Regions from separate parts of the Pseudoalteromonas sp. Of7M-16 genome, predicted to be linked through region 3. Evidence: predicted binding sites of a transcription regulator. Region 3 holds the regulator's gene; each other region holds the start of a gene.
The links. The regulator sigma-54, encoded in region 3, starts transcription at its own class of promoters, with help from an activator protein. The targets are predictions, from matches to a motif close to GTTGGCACGNNNNTNGNNT.
Positions count from the first base shown of each region.

Region 1: MHN81_RS18275 (flagellar basal body rod protein FlgF) is a predicted target of sigma-54. The motif match lies at 2,049-2,067, and genes of this name have one in related genera.
Region 2: MHN81_RS24220 (ferritin-like domain-containing protein) is a predicted target of sigma-54. The motif match lies at 1,966-1,984, and genes of this name have one in related genera.
Region 4: fliE (flagellar hook-basal body complex protein FliE) is a predicted target of sigma-54. The motif match lies at 2,034-2,052, and genes of this name have one in related genera.

Region 1 covers NZ_JAKRFY010000018.1:139,020-142,211, reverse strand. Annotated here, with positions in the region: gene MHN81_RS18285 (flagellar hook assembly protein FlgD) at 1-605, shown strand, start outside; gene flgE (flagellar hook protein FlgE) at 644-1,993, shown strand; gene MHN81_RS18275 (flagellar basal body rod protein FlgF) at 2,104-2,868, shown strand; gene flgG (flagellar basal-body rod protein FlgG) at 2,887-3,192, shown strand, end outside.
Region 2 covers NZ_JAKRFY010000032.1:59,653-62,844, forward strand. Annotated here, with positions in the region: gene MHN81_RS24215 (LodA/GoxA family CTQ-dependent oxidase) at 1-770, opposite strand, end outside; gene MHN81_RS24220 (ferritin-like domain-containing protein) at 782-1,789, opposite strand; gene MHN81_RS24225 (di-heme oxidoredictase family protein) at 2,300-3,192, shown strand, end outside.
Region 3 covers NZ_JAKRFY010000003.1:280,118-283,309, forward strand. Annotated here, with positions in the region: gene lptB (LPS export ABC transporter ATP-binding protein) at 1-623, shown strand, start outside; gene MHN81_RS04995 (RNA polymerase factor sigma-54) at 665-2,176, shown strand; gene hpf (ribosome hibernation promoting factor) at 2,203-2,490, shown strand; gene ptsN (PTS IIA-like nitrogen regulatory protein PtsN) at 2,494-2,949, shown strand; gene rapZ (RNase adapter RapZ) at 2,962-3,192, shown strand, end outside.
Region 4 covers NZ_JAKRFY010000018.1:77,217-80,408, forward strand. Annotated here, with positions in the region: gene fliF (flagellar basal-body MS-ring/collar protein FliF) at 1-1,638, opposite strand, end outside; gene fliE (flagellar hook-basal body complex protein FliE) at 1,664-1,999, opposite strand; gene MHN81_RS17995 (sigma-54 dependent transcriptional regulator) at 2,153-3,192, opposite strand, start outside.

The DNA.
Region 1 (3,192 bases), on a different contig from region 3:
CTGAGAAAAATGATGAGCTAAAGCAGGAAGACTTCTTTGCGTTACTCACCCAGCAGTTGTCTTACCAAGACCCGAGTAAACCTGCTGACAATGATCAAATGATCTCTCAGATGACAAATTTTACCATGGCTGAGGGAATATCAAACTTGAATACCAAGTTTGAATCACTAGCTGCATCAATGACGTCAAACTCAGCACTTCAAGCTTCGGCGTTAATTGGTAAAAAGGCACTGCTAGAATCCGACACTGTTGAGCATGGTCCAGGCATGCAGTCACGAGGATCCATCATTGTTGCAGAGCCCGTTGAAAAGCTCACTTTGAGTATTGTTAATGATAAAAATGAGCTCGTTAGGAAAATAGAGCTAGGGGAACAGAGTGTTGGTGCGACACGTTTTGATTGGGATGGCTTGAATCAAAGCGGCGACCCAGTGCCTCCTGGTGAATACACGATTAAAGCTGAAGGGCAAACAAACGGTAAGTTTGAATCTTTGCCTACAGCGACTTTTAGAAATATTGATAGTGTTAATGTTAATGGCTCTCAGGGCATTGTAATTAACACCAAAGCTGGTGCAGTTAGATTAACTGACGTTGCAGAAATAGCGTAATCAAAAGATTTTAACCTTAATTATAGAGGTATTAGAGTATGAGTTTTAATATTGCTTTAACAGGACTAGCTGCTGCCCAAAAAGACTTGGATACCACAGCTAACAACATTGCAAACGTAAATACGACAGGTTTTAAAGAGTCGCGTGCAGAGTTCGCTTCAGTTTACGCTTCGTCAGTATTTAGTGCAGGTAAAACTAAAAATGGTGATGGTGTTTCAACGACAATGGTTGCCCAACAGTTTCACCAAGGTTCTTTAAACTTTACCCAAAACTCACTTGACCTTGCGATTACAGGTGAAGGTTATTTTGCAACAAGTGAGGAATTAGGTGGTCAAGACTATACATTTACACGCGCCGGTGCATTTAAACTCAATAAAGATAACTTTATCGTTGATGCCAATGGTAACTTTTTACAGGGCTTCCCAGTTGATCCTAGTACAGGTGATACGACTTCGGTGAGTTTGAGTACATCTTCTGCATTGCAAATTCCGGATGCGTCAGGTTCTCCTCGTGCTACCACGAATGTTTATTCTTCGTTTAACCTAGATTCACGTGCAACGGCACCGTCTGTACCGTTTGATCCTACAGTGAGCGCGTCATATAACAGCTCGACGTCGACGACTATTTACGACTCACTGGGTGAACCTCATACATTACAGTTCTTTTTCCGTAAGGAAGACCCTACAACCAATGCAAATGAGTGGCAGGTATATGCGACGCTTGGAGGCCAGCAGTTTGATGCCACCGGTACGCAGATTGCGGCGCCTCCTGGGACCCCAATCACCGAATTTGGTTTTAACGCGCAAGGTTTTCCTGAAGATACAGGTAACCCAGCAGTGCCAAACACCGGTACTACATTCAATCCATTAACACTTACCGGTACTAACTTATCTGGCTTGTTGACCAACGGTGCGACATTCCCGTCAGATATCCAGATGAACTGGCGTGATGAAACTAATACTAGTTCTAAACTACCAACTCAGTTTGCGAGTCGATTCGAAGTTAAGGCGCTTGACCAAGACGGCGCGACTACTGGCCGATTAGCGGGTATTGATATCGGCGCGGACGGTAAGATTGTTGCCTCTTACAGTAATGGTGACTCTACCTTCTTAGGTCAGGTAGCAATGGTACGATTCTCTAACTCACAAGGTCTAACTGAGGCTGGAAATACAGGTTGGAAGAAAAGTTTAACATCAGGTGAGCCTATCGCAGGTGAGCCGGGCTCAGGTACGTTAGGGTCAATCAACTCTTCAGCATTAGAGCAATCGAATGTTAACTTGACCAACGAGCTAGTTGATTTGATAAGTGCGCAGCGAAACTTCCAAGCAAACTCAAGGGCACTGGAAGTAAACTCGACACTACAACAAAATATATTGCAAATCCGATAACACTAATCACATTTCAAAAGCCGCATTCGCGGCTTTTTTATTTTTTGACACTCACCTTGGCACTAATATTGCTTTTATCACTATATATTGAACAGTTTTAGGTCGTTCTCATGGATAAAATGCTATATGTCGCCATGTCTGGAGCTAAACAAAGCTTACGCGGTGTAGCGCTAAAAGCGAACAACTTAGCAAATGCTAATACCACGGGTTTTAAAGCAGACTTTGCTCAAGCTCGCTCTATGCAAGCGTTTGGTGAAGGCTTGCCGACACGTGTATTCGCCATGCAAGAGCGTCCAGGAACAAATATGTTAAGTGGTGCTGTCGCAGAAACTGGACGAGATTTGGATATCGCGGTTGATGACAAGTCTTGGATAAGCGTCATGGATGCTAGCGGTGAAGAAGCTTATACAAAAGTGGGCACGTTAAATATTACAAGTGATGGTTCTTTGGTGACCAGTCATGGTCGTCAATTAATTGGCGAAGGTGGACCAATCATTCTTCCTCTTCCAATAGACAAAGTGGTATTTAGCGATGATGGTTCAATTCAGATTCGCCCTCAGGGGGCGCCCGCCAATTTTTTGGAAACTGTAGATAGACTCAAAATTATTACCGCAGACAACTCAAAGTTGGAGAAAGGTAATGATGGTCTATTTCGACCCAAAGAAGATCAGCTTGAAGATGGCCATTGCGGCTTTTGTGAAGTATCACCTACAGCAAAAGTCATGAGTGGCTATTTGGAAATGTCCAACGTCAATCCAGTTCATGAGATGGTGGATTTGATTAACCACCAGAGGCAGTTTGAAATGCAAATGAAATTAATGAAGTCAGCAGAAGAAATCGACGAGCGACACACTTCGCTCCTGCGCATAGTATAAGAGAGTGAGGTATAGATTATGAATCCTGCATTGTGGATAAGTAAAACAGGGCTCGACGCCCAGCAAACTGACATTTCAGTTATCTCGAATAACTTAGCCAACGCCAGTACCGTTGGTTATAAAAAGAGCCGAGCAATCTTTGAAGATTTACTCTATCAAAATATTAACCAGCCAGGTGGGCGTTCATCACAAGATACCGAACTTCCTTCAGGTTTAATGCTCGGTGCTGGTTCTAAGGTGGTTGCCAACCAAAAGAACTTTTCACAAGGTAATATGATAAGTACCGAAAACTCTCTTGATTGGATGATACAAGGTCCTGGCTTT
Region 2 (3,192 bases), on a different contig from region 3:
ACGATTAGCCTACCGCAACTGTCTGTTACCATGTTTCCTAAGCTGGTTATCCCCCTTGCTTCTCTACTTTTTTGAAGCGGCTTTCCTGTACAGAGCTTGGTGTCTTCACCCTTTTTTGGAATATCTAAATGGTCAAAGTGCATAAAAGGAAAGGAAAATGGGTAATCTGCAACACTGACTGTTTCGGCACCTTTTAAATATGCTGCCTGTGTGTGGCTTTCACTGTCGAACTGTGCAAGATCATTGTTTTGATCGACCACTCTTGGTCCAGCATCAATTACCAAACGGCGCAAACGGCTCTCATTGTAGGGGTCTAAGCCTTCAGGTAAATTTCTTAATACTGGAAAGTTTCCGTTTTCATAAGCAACAACACCATGATCATCGTCGTTGACAAACCATGCCGATTTTTTATTGGCTAAGTGCACACACCATTTAATATTTTTAACTGTCTTCCCTTGGATCTGAGACCCTATTGTCACTTCTTGTTCAGAAGCCTGTTCGGGGTAGCTTGGCTTATCAAGGTCGCTATATGCAAAGACTCTAAAACGTGCGGCTTGTCGCTTAAATGCTCCTTGTTGATCTCTCAGCTGGCTACTTTTGATGACCTCTCCAGTATCTGGGTCGAGCGGCAATCCGCCCTTTGTTTTATCTTCAGGCTTTCCTGGTTGAGGTAACGCCGCGATAGACTCTGGCGCAAGGTAATATTCTTCACTGTTTCCAACACGTGCAATGCCAATGGCTGGATGAACTCTAAATATTGTTTTAGGCATACTCATGTTCCTTATGATTCATTGGACATCGAAAAAACAGGTAGTACACCGTTTTGCCAACACGCGGATATCGCCGCGCCATTTTTGTACATCACAGTGGCAAAGTCTTTGGGCGTGTTACCTGTGGTGAATGTTTCATTCATAATCAACAGAAACTCATTGAAGTGAGAAAGTTGAATTTCCTGTAATTTTTTCTGCCGCTCGCCATAGGGTTCTATTGCAAATGTTTCGGGCAGTGGCTGCTTGAGCATATAAGTAAACTTCTCGTAGTGATCCCACGTTGGTTGAACGTCATCAACACGATTCTGATATTCAGGAGGGACATATTGTGCATCCTTGGCAACGCCCTCCCCTTGATCGACGATCAGATTGATTAGGTTATTCACTTGAGGAAGTCCCTGTTCACGAGACTCTGTAATGGTCAACTGCGTATCCGGATAGAAGCGTTCAAAATGATTAATTTGTTTATGGTTACCTTGAATACATTCTCTTAAATGATAGCAACCGTTTGCTATTGCACTATACAGCTCACCAATTGAACCATACTCATCGGATACCTGTGTGCTATCCGGCGCTGACCAATCCGGATACTCAATGATGCACATGGTATTTAATCTTTGAATATCAAAAGCACCAATGGCGGTTGAATAAGGGTAGTAAATATCTTTGGGGTTGGGTGTATCTAAGTCAAAGTCTAGATGTGGGATCTCTCCTCCGTACATTGGGGCACATATTTGAAGTTCTGTCCCATAGGCATTGGCGATGTTGGCAGCACTTTGCATATGCAGCATTTCTTGGTTAACGATAGACTTTATAAGTCGCCCAGCTTCGGTTGATTGATCCTTTATCGAATACATTGCCGCCATATAAAACGGGATTGTATACAGTTCAACATCAACCGCCCATTTAAGATGCTCGTGCAGAGCATCCAATGTCCAGAGATCATCTCTAGCCACTTTTTTGGGTTTAATGAGCTTTTTTGCCTTTAGCAAGGGCGAAGCATTGACAAGTTTTATCATGATAATTCCTTTATGGGTTTAGCTTGTCGCAAACCCACTTAATGCCATCCCCAGTCGCATCTATGGATCAATGCAAACTCTAAAGACATCGAGCGTAACTTTACGAACAAACTTTGACGGTACATAAGGAGTAAATGAGGAGCGAACCACGTTGACACGATCAAAAATGACTGTTCAAACAAAACACTAACCAACACGTAGCGTACTTGTTGAGTAACACCAATTTTGTCAAAAATGTATCGGGTAAAGTAGATGCGCGCCCCTCGATTGCTACTTACCTCATCGAAACCTTAGACTCGATATATCAAAATGCCAGTCAATTAACCTTACACTTTATTACACCAGCGGACGGACTTAATGTAACAAGATGTAATACCTTAAATCAGGCGGTGCGATACGCTTGAATGGGGCTGTTCTTGGCAAGAATAGTTTGATTTGAGACACAATGAGCAAGGGACTATGATGAAACACCGTCTGAACACATCAAGGGCCACGCTAAAGCTAGGCACAATGTCTGTTATACTAGTAAGCACAGTTGTTGGCTGCAACATATTTACCAATGAAGAGAAACCTGAAGAGCCAAACACATTTCAGTTTTCGGATTCTGGGATACGTAAAATTTCACCGGATCTCTACGTCGCTTTCCCAAAAGGAGGAAATGAGACCCCGCAGCGCGTTCCGAGTATAGATCAAGATACGCTACTAGCCGGTGGATATTCTCTAAATGAACTGCTTGAAGCTGGACAAAACCAGTTTAATGTTCCGTTTGACCCAGCCAATGGCCATGGCGAAGGCGCACAGGGCCCTAGATCTAAGCAAAGGTACATATGGAATAACCGGGGTGGTACCGATAAAGACCCAGCTGCGTGGCCATTTTTAAGAGTGAATGGTCTTGATTCACAAAGCTGTTTTGAATGCCACAATACCATTGGACAATACACACCAAACGACGCTAAAACGATTGCTCAGGTTCGAAAACCTGCGGCACAAGGGGGCTCTGCTGCTGTAGCCAGCAATGCTTTTATTAATGATCAGTTTCCAGAAGAGCTCTATCAATTACTGGGAACTGATCCAAACACCAAAGCGGTTATGACCAAGTTCGTACGCAATCCACCTCATGTATTCGGTACGGGTTATACCCAACGGTTAGCGACGGAGATGACAACCGAATTACAGGCTCAGGTAGAAGCGACCAAAATGGTTGCTCGATTGTATCGAAACGACACTCAGAGTATTCAATTGACATCTAAAGGCATTAAATTCGGACGTTACTCTGTCACCTGTAAAAAGGGCGGAATTGATGACTGTGATGAAAACACTTCAAAAGTTGTCGGCGTGCAGAAAGACTTTGTTGTTCGCCCGTTCCAATGGGGTGGAATTTCCTCTACGGTCAGACACTTTGC
Region 3 (3,192 bases):
TAGGGCCTAATGGCGCAGGTAAAACCACCACTTTTTATATGATTGTGGGTTTAGTGCCAAGTGACAAAGGCAGCATTCATATTGATCAGCAGGATATCACCTTGCTGCCAATGCATAGCCGCGCACGTATGGGGATCGGCTATTTACCACAAGAGTCATCGATATTCAGAAAGTTGACGGTTTATCAAAATTTAATGGCTATTTTGGAAACACGTAAAGACCTAAATAAAGCTCAGCGTGAAACGATACTAAACGAATTATTGGACGAATTTAATATTCAACATATTCGCTCTAGTTTAGGAATGGCGCTTTCCGGTGGAGAGCGTCGTCGAGTAGAAATTGCTCGCGCTTTAGCCGCAGATCCAAAATTTATTCTATTAGATGAGCCTTTTGCTGGCGTTGATCCCATTTCAGTGTTAGATATAAAGAAAATTATTGAGCATTTAAAAAATCGTGGAATCGGTGTGTTGATCACAGATCACAATGTACGTGAAACATTGGATGTATGTGAAAAAGCCTATATTGTTTCCCATGGTGAATTAATTGCTTCAGGTAGCCCTGAACATGTTTTAGCGGATCAAACAGTCCGAGATGTCTACTTAGGCGAACAATTCAGGCTATAGTTAAGAATAAGCGTAACAACAGAAAGGATTGTTAGAGATACATGAGGCAATCGCTACAGCTGCGCATGGGGCAGCAATTAACAATGACACCACAACTACAGCAAGCGATACGCCTGCTGCAGTTGAGCACATTAGACCTCCAGCAAGAAATTCAAGAAGCGCTGGACAGCAATCCTTTATTGGAAGTAGAAGAAAACGAACAAGAATCTTTTGACAACGGTCTAGACAAAACGCAAGAGCAATCACAGGCAAGCGAAAAAGCAGAGTCCAGCTCTGAGGAGATCCCTGAGCCACAGATCAGCGATTATGAACAAGACACTGATACAGCTCTAAATAAAGAGACCCTCAGCGATGAGATGGCGATGGATGTGACTTGGGATGAATACATCAGTGCGGCGCCGGTAAGTTCATCAGGGCCTATGCCTGAAGATGAAAGCGTCTACCAAGGACAGACAACTGAAAGCTTGCAAGAATACTTGATGTGGCAGCTTGAGCTCACACCATTTAGCGCGACGGACAGGTTGATCGCACTGTCAATTGTTGAGGGTGTAGATGACTCTGGCATTTTAACAGTATCGTGCGAAGACATTTTAGAAAGCTTGAATCTCGACAATGATCAAGACCCCGTCGAGCTCGATGAAGTTGAAGCTGTCCTAAAACGCATCCAACTCTTTGACCCAGTAGGGATCGCCGCTCGAAGCCTTCAGGAATGCTTAATTGTGCAACTCAATCAATTTGCGGCAGGCACGCCTTGGCTTGAACAAACCAAGCTAGTTATCGATGAACATATCGATCTATTAGCGAATCGTGATTATCGTACTATCATGAAGAAAACAAAGCTCAAAGAAGGTGAGCTAAAAGAAGTGATGACGTTGATCCACAGCTTAAACCCTAAGCCTGCTGCAAGTATAGTGCAAGAAGAGGCCGATTACGTAATCCCCGATGTCTCCGTTAAAAAGGTCAAGGGACGTTGGGTTGTTGAGCTAAACCCTGATTCTATGCCTAAAATAAGAGTTAACGATCATTATGCTGCTATGTCTCGCTCTGTAAAATCAAGCAGTGACAGTCAATTCATTCGCTCTCATTTACAAGAAGCAAAATGGTTTATTAAAAGCCTTGAAAGCAGAAATGAAACTTTATTGAAAGTTACTAATTGCATTGTGCAGCAACAACAGGCATTCTTTGAACATGGCCCTGAGGCAATGAGACCTATGGTACTCAATGATGTTGCTGAAATGGTTGACATGCACGAGTCGACAATATCTCGAGTAACAACGCAAAAATACATGCACACGCCTCGTGGCATTTATGAATTGAAATACTTCTTCTCGAGCCACGTTAGTACCGAGAATGGTGGTGAATGTTCTTCCACAGCGATCCGAGCACTCATCAAAAAGCTAATTGCTGCTGAAAACGCTGCTAAGCCTTTAAGTGATAGCAAAATTGCAGATGTATTAGCTGATCAAGGTATTAAGGTGGCAAGACGTACTATTGCCAAATACCGAGAGTCTTTGGCTATTCCACCGTCTAATCAACGTAAGAGCTTGATTTAGGCGTAACAAAAGAAGGAAAAATGCTTATGCAACTAAATTTAACTGGTCGCCATGTAGAAATTACCGATTCATTAAGAGACTACGTAACGAGTAAGTTTGCGAAGCTAGAAAGGCATTTTGATCACATCAACAACGTACATGTAATCTTAGATGTCGAAAAACTCATACAAAAAGCAGAAGCCACATTGCATGTCAACGGAGGTGAATTGTTTGCTTCTACAGAGCATAAAGATATGTATGCAGCAATTGATGGTTTGATTGATAAGCTAGATCGACAAGTGATTAAACATAAAGAGAAGCTAACTCGACACTAAATCATGAAACTTAGCACACTCATTTCCGAGGACTGTAGCAAAGCTGCGGTCCTTTTTAATAGTAAAAAAAGAATACTTCAATATATTAGTGAGCTGGCGCAGTCAAAAATTCCAAGTGCCAATCAACATGAGATTCTAGAAGCACTTTTAAACCGCGAAAAGCTAGGCAGTACAGGGATAGGTAAAGGGATAGCGATCCCGCATGGCAGGTTGCCAGGTTTAAATAACATTATTGCCATCATACTTGTAAACCAACAAGCCATTCCTTTTGATGCCTATGACGATCGCAATGTGGACATTTTTGTTGCACTCATCGTACCAGACGGTGAAAATAAACAACATTTAGAGACCTTAGCCAGTATCGCTGGTAAACTAAATAACAAAGCTTTTTGTAAACGACTTAGGCAAGCAAGTAATGATAGCGAGCTTCATCAAGTCCTTGTTGAGTTTGATAAATAATAGGAATTAAACGTGGAACTCATAATTATCAGTGGCCGCTCTGGCTCAGGTAAATCTGTTGCATTAAGAGTTTTAGAAGACTTGGGTTATTACTGCGCTGATAATATTCCAGTTAACCTGCTGCCTGCTCTAGTTCGCAGTGTCTCTGATAGCTACAATAAAATTGCGGTAAGCATCGATGTTAGAAACTTACCTAAAGAGCAACAAGAATTTCATGATATCTTAGAGTATTTACCTGGTTTT
Region 4 (3,192 bases), on a different contig from region 3:
CAATAGATCTTCATCTCCATGTAAGTCTGGCAATTGTAATGTACCATCCGAGGAGAAGCCAACAGCTGATTCATCAAAGTCATTACTTAACATATCTAAAGTACTATCTCCTAAGTCTACACCAGCAGTAAGTGCATCCTCATCGTAGTCCTCAAGTGTATCATCTGGGTAAATAAGTCTTTTCAGCATAGGGCGAACTACTGCCATTATCAATACAATGATAACCAAAGCACCTGCTGCTAAACGGGCAACTTTCATAAACCACTCTTGTTCCCACAGTGGTTGCTCTGATGCCTCTAGAATATCTTCACGTACAAACGGAACAGTAACAACCTCTAGCGCATCACCTCGCTGCATATCGAAACCAACACCACCTTGCAGTAAACGACGAATGTTATTTAATTCTTCTTGAGCGCGGGGCACCATGGAAACATTGCCTTCTGCGTCCGCTTTTGCGACATAATCGACTGCTACTGAGACACTGATCCGACGGATCACGCCAGTTTGTTGACGCTTATGAGAAATCGTTGTATCCAGCTCGTAATTGCGCGTAGCCTCTTTTTGCGAACGACTCGGAGTCGTGCCTTTACCGCTGCCACCAGCACCTGCTACTTCAGGAATATTCGAGTCCATCGGTGGCTGATTACTCAACGCACCTGGGATACCTGCGGTTATCCCGCCAATGTTACTCTCTTCAAAAGTGGTTTCGCTGCGCACTGCAGGTAAGTCAGGGTTAAAGCGCTTTTGCGTTTCTTCAACCGCACTAAAGTCCATGGTCAAGTCAACTTGTGCTGTGAAATTGCCCAGCCCAACAACCGGGATCATAATGCTGTCTATTTTAGATAGATATTCAGATTCACGTTTGCGTTCAATTTCATATTCTTTGCGTGAGCGAGCAGCCAATGAATCTTGAGAACCTGAATTGAGCAGTCGACCATTTTGGTCAGTCACAGTAACACGTGATGGCTCTAAGCCCTGTACCGCGGACGCGACGATATCTACAATTGAGTCAACCTCTTCACCATCTAGTGTACGGCCGCGTTTCATTGTTAATACCACAGTCGCTGAAGGCTTTTTCTCTCTGCGAGCAAATACATTCTCTTTAGGTATCGCCAACAATACTTTTGCACGATTGATGTCTTGCAACTCTTCAATTGTGCGAGCTAGCTGCTGCTCTCGGCTATGCTTTAGTCGCTCTCTTTCAAGACGTTGACTCACACCAAAACCCATATCTTGCATTAAGATATCTGCGCCTGACGACGGTGATTGTGAAAACCCATCTCGCGCCATTTTTAATTTGATATTTTGGTAGTCCGATTCGGCAACCATGATGGTATTGCCTTCAAGGTCATACTCAATTTTTTGCGCGTCTAAAAAGTCTAGGGTTTGCACCAATTCATCAGTGGGATATTGACCCAGCGGACGCATATCTGGCTGACGCGCCCAAATGATGATGAAAACAGCGATTGCCAAGCAAATTGCCAGTGCGATGACGAGCGTAACTTGACGTAGCATATCAACGCCGCTCAAAGCGCTAAAATAGCCAGACTTTTGCTCTTGCTGGGTGTCTGCGCCTTCAGCTACAGCACCTGCTTGGTTGTCTGAAAGTGCTAAATCTGTCGTTTGATTCGTAGCCACAGTTACTCTCCAATCATCTCTTCAATTATACCGGCATGCTCATGATATCTTTGTAAGCTTCTACAAGTTTATTACGAACTTGTACAGTTGCTTCAAAAGCGACCGATGATTTATTTTTTGCAATCATCGCCTCTGCCAAAGAGACACTGCGATCTCCCATTTCAACGGCTGTCACTTTTTCTTTTGCGTCTCTTTGCAACCCGGCCACTGTATTCAATGCATTTTGCAGTACGTCACCAAACTGTGCCGTTGACGTAGCAGCACTTTCTTGAATAGGCGGCTTCGCCTGTGGTTGAACTCGGCCCGCTTGCGCTGCCATAGATTGCATTTCTTGATATAGACTGGTGTTTTGAATTTTCATGTCGCTCACCCTGTAAATACTCTTACACTGGATAAAGCACTAATCATGCCAACTTTTAAGCCTTTAATTTCAAAAGGTTACAAGTTAATTTGGAGGGGCAATATTTTGACAGGTTATAAAGCAACCAGTTGATAACTGGTTGCTTTATATAAATTAGGCTGGAACTGGTAATCCTAAATCTCGCATTTTAGCTAATTTATATCTTAGCGTTCTGGGGCTTATTCCGAGTATTTCCGCTACGTCCTTACGCTTACCGTTACAACGCGTTAATGTATCCAGAATAATTTGATGTTCCTTGTCTTGGAGCTCTTCTTTGTAGCTCAGGCTATCTACTGGTGTTGTATGGTTTTGCTCTTCAACAGGCTCTACTTTAAAAGGAGATGCATCCAATTCAACTGGATTTGGGTTGAGGATGGTTTCTCCTGAAGCTTCAATGGGAATCAAATTTTCAATAAAAACATCCGCATCAGATACTTCATTGCCTTGTTGTAGAATAAGGGCACGCTGAACTACGTTATCGAGTTCCCTAACATTACCCGGCCATGCATGTTGCAATAATTTTTGCTGAGCAGCCACAGTAAGCTGAGGTGTCGGCTGGTTGGACTTTTGACAATGTCTGTCCATTAAATGCATCGCCAAAGGCACAATATCTGCGGCTCTGTCTTTCAATGGTAGCCATGTTAACGGAAATACATTCAGGCGATAGTATAAATCCTCACGGAATTTGCCTTCTGCAACCGCATCTTTTAAATCTCGGTTACTGGTTGCCAAAACTCTGACATCCAATTCAATGGTTTTCCTACCACCTAGCCTTTCAACTTCACGCTCTTGTAATACACGGAGCAGCTTAGCTTGCAGACCAAGATCCATTTCAGTGATTTCGTCAAGTAAAATAGTCCCCTTTTGCGCTTGCTCAAATTTACCTGGACATGCTTGAATCGCCCCGGTAAAGGCACCTTTTTCATACCCGAATAATGTTGCCTCAAGCATGTTTTCAGGTATTGCAGCACAGTTAATTGCAACAAAAGGTTCGCTCTTTCGCTCAGAGTTGTCATGGATATAACGTGCCAAAACTTCTTTACCTGAGCCACTTGGACCCAACACCATGACACTGGCATCTGACAACGCCACTTTTTTGGCGAGATTCAAAAGCTGCAAGCTTTTTTCATCTGCAACAATTGGCCCATCCGTTT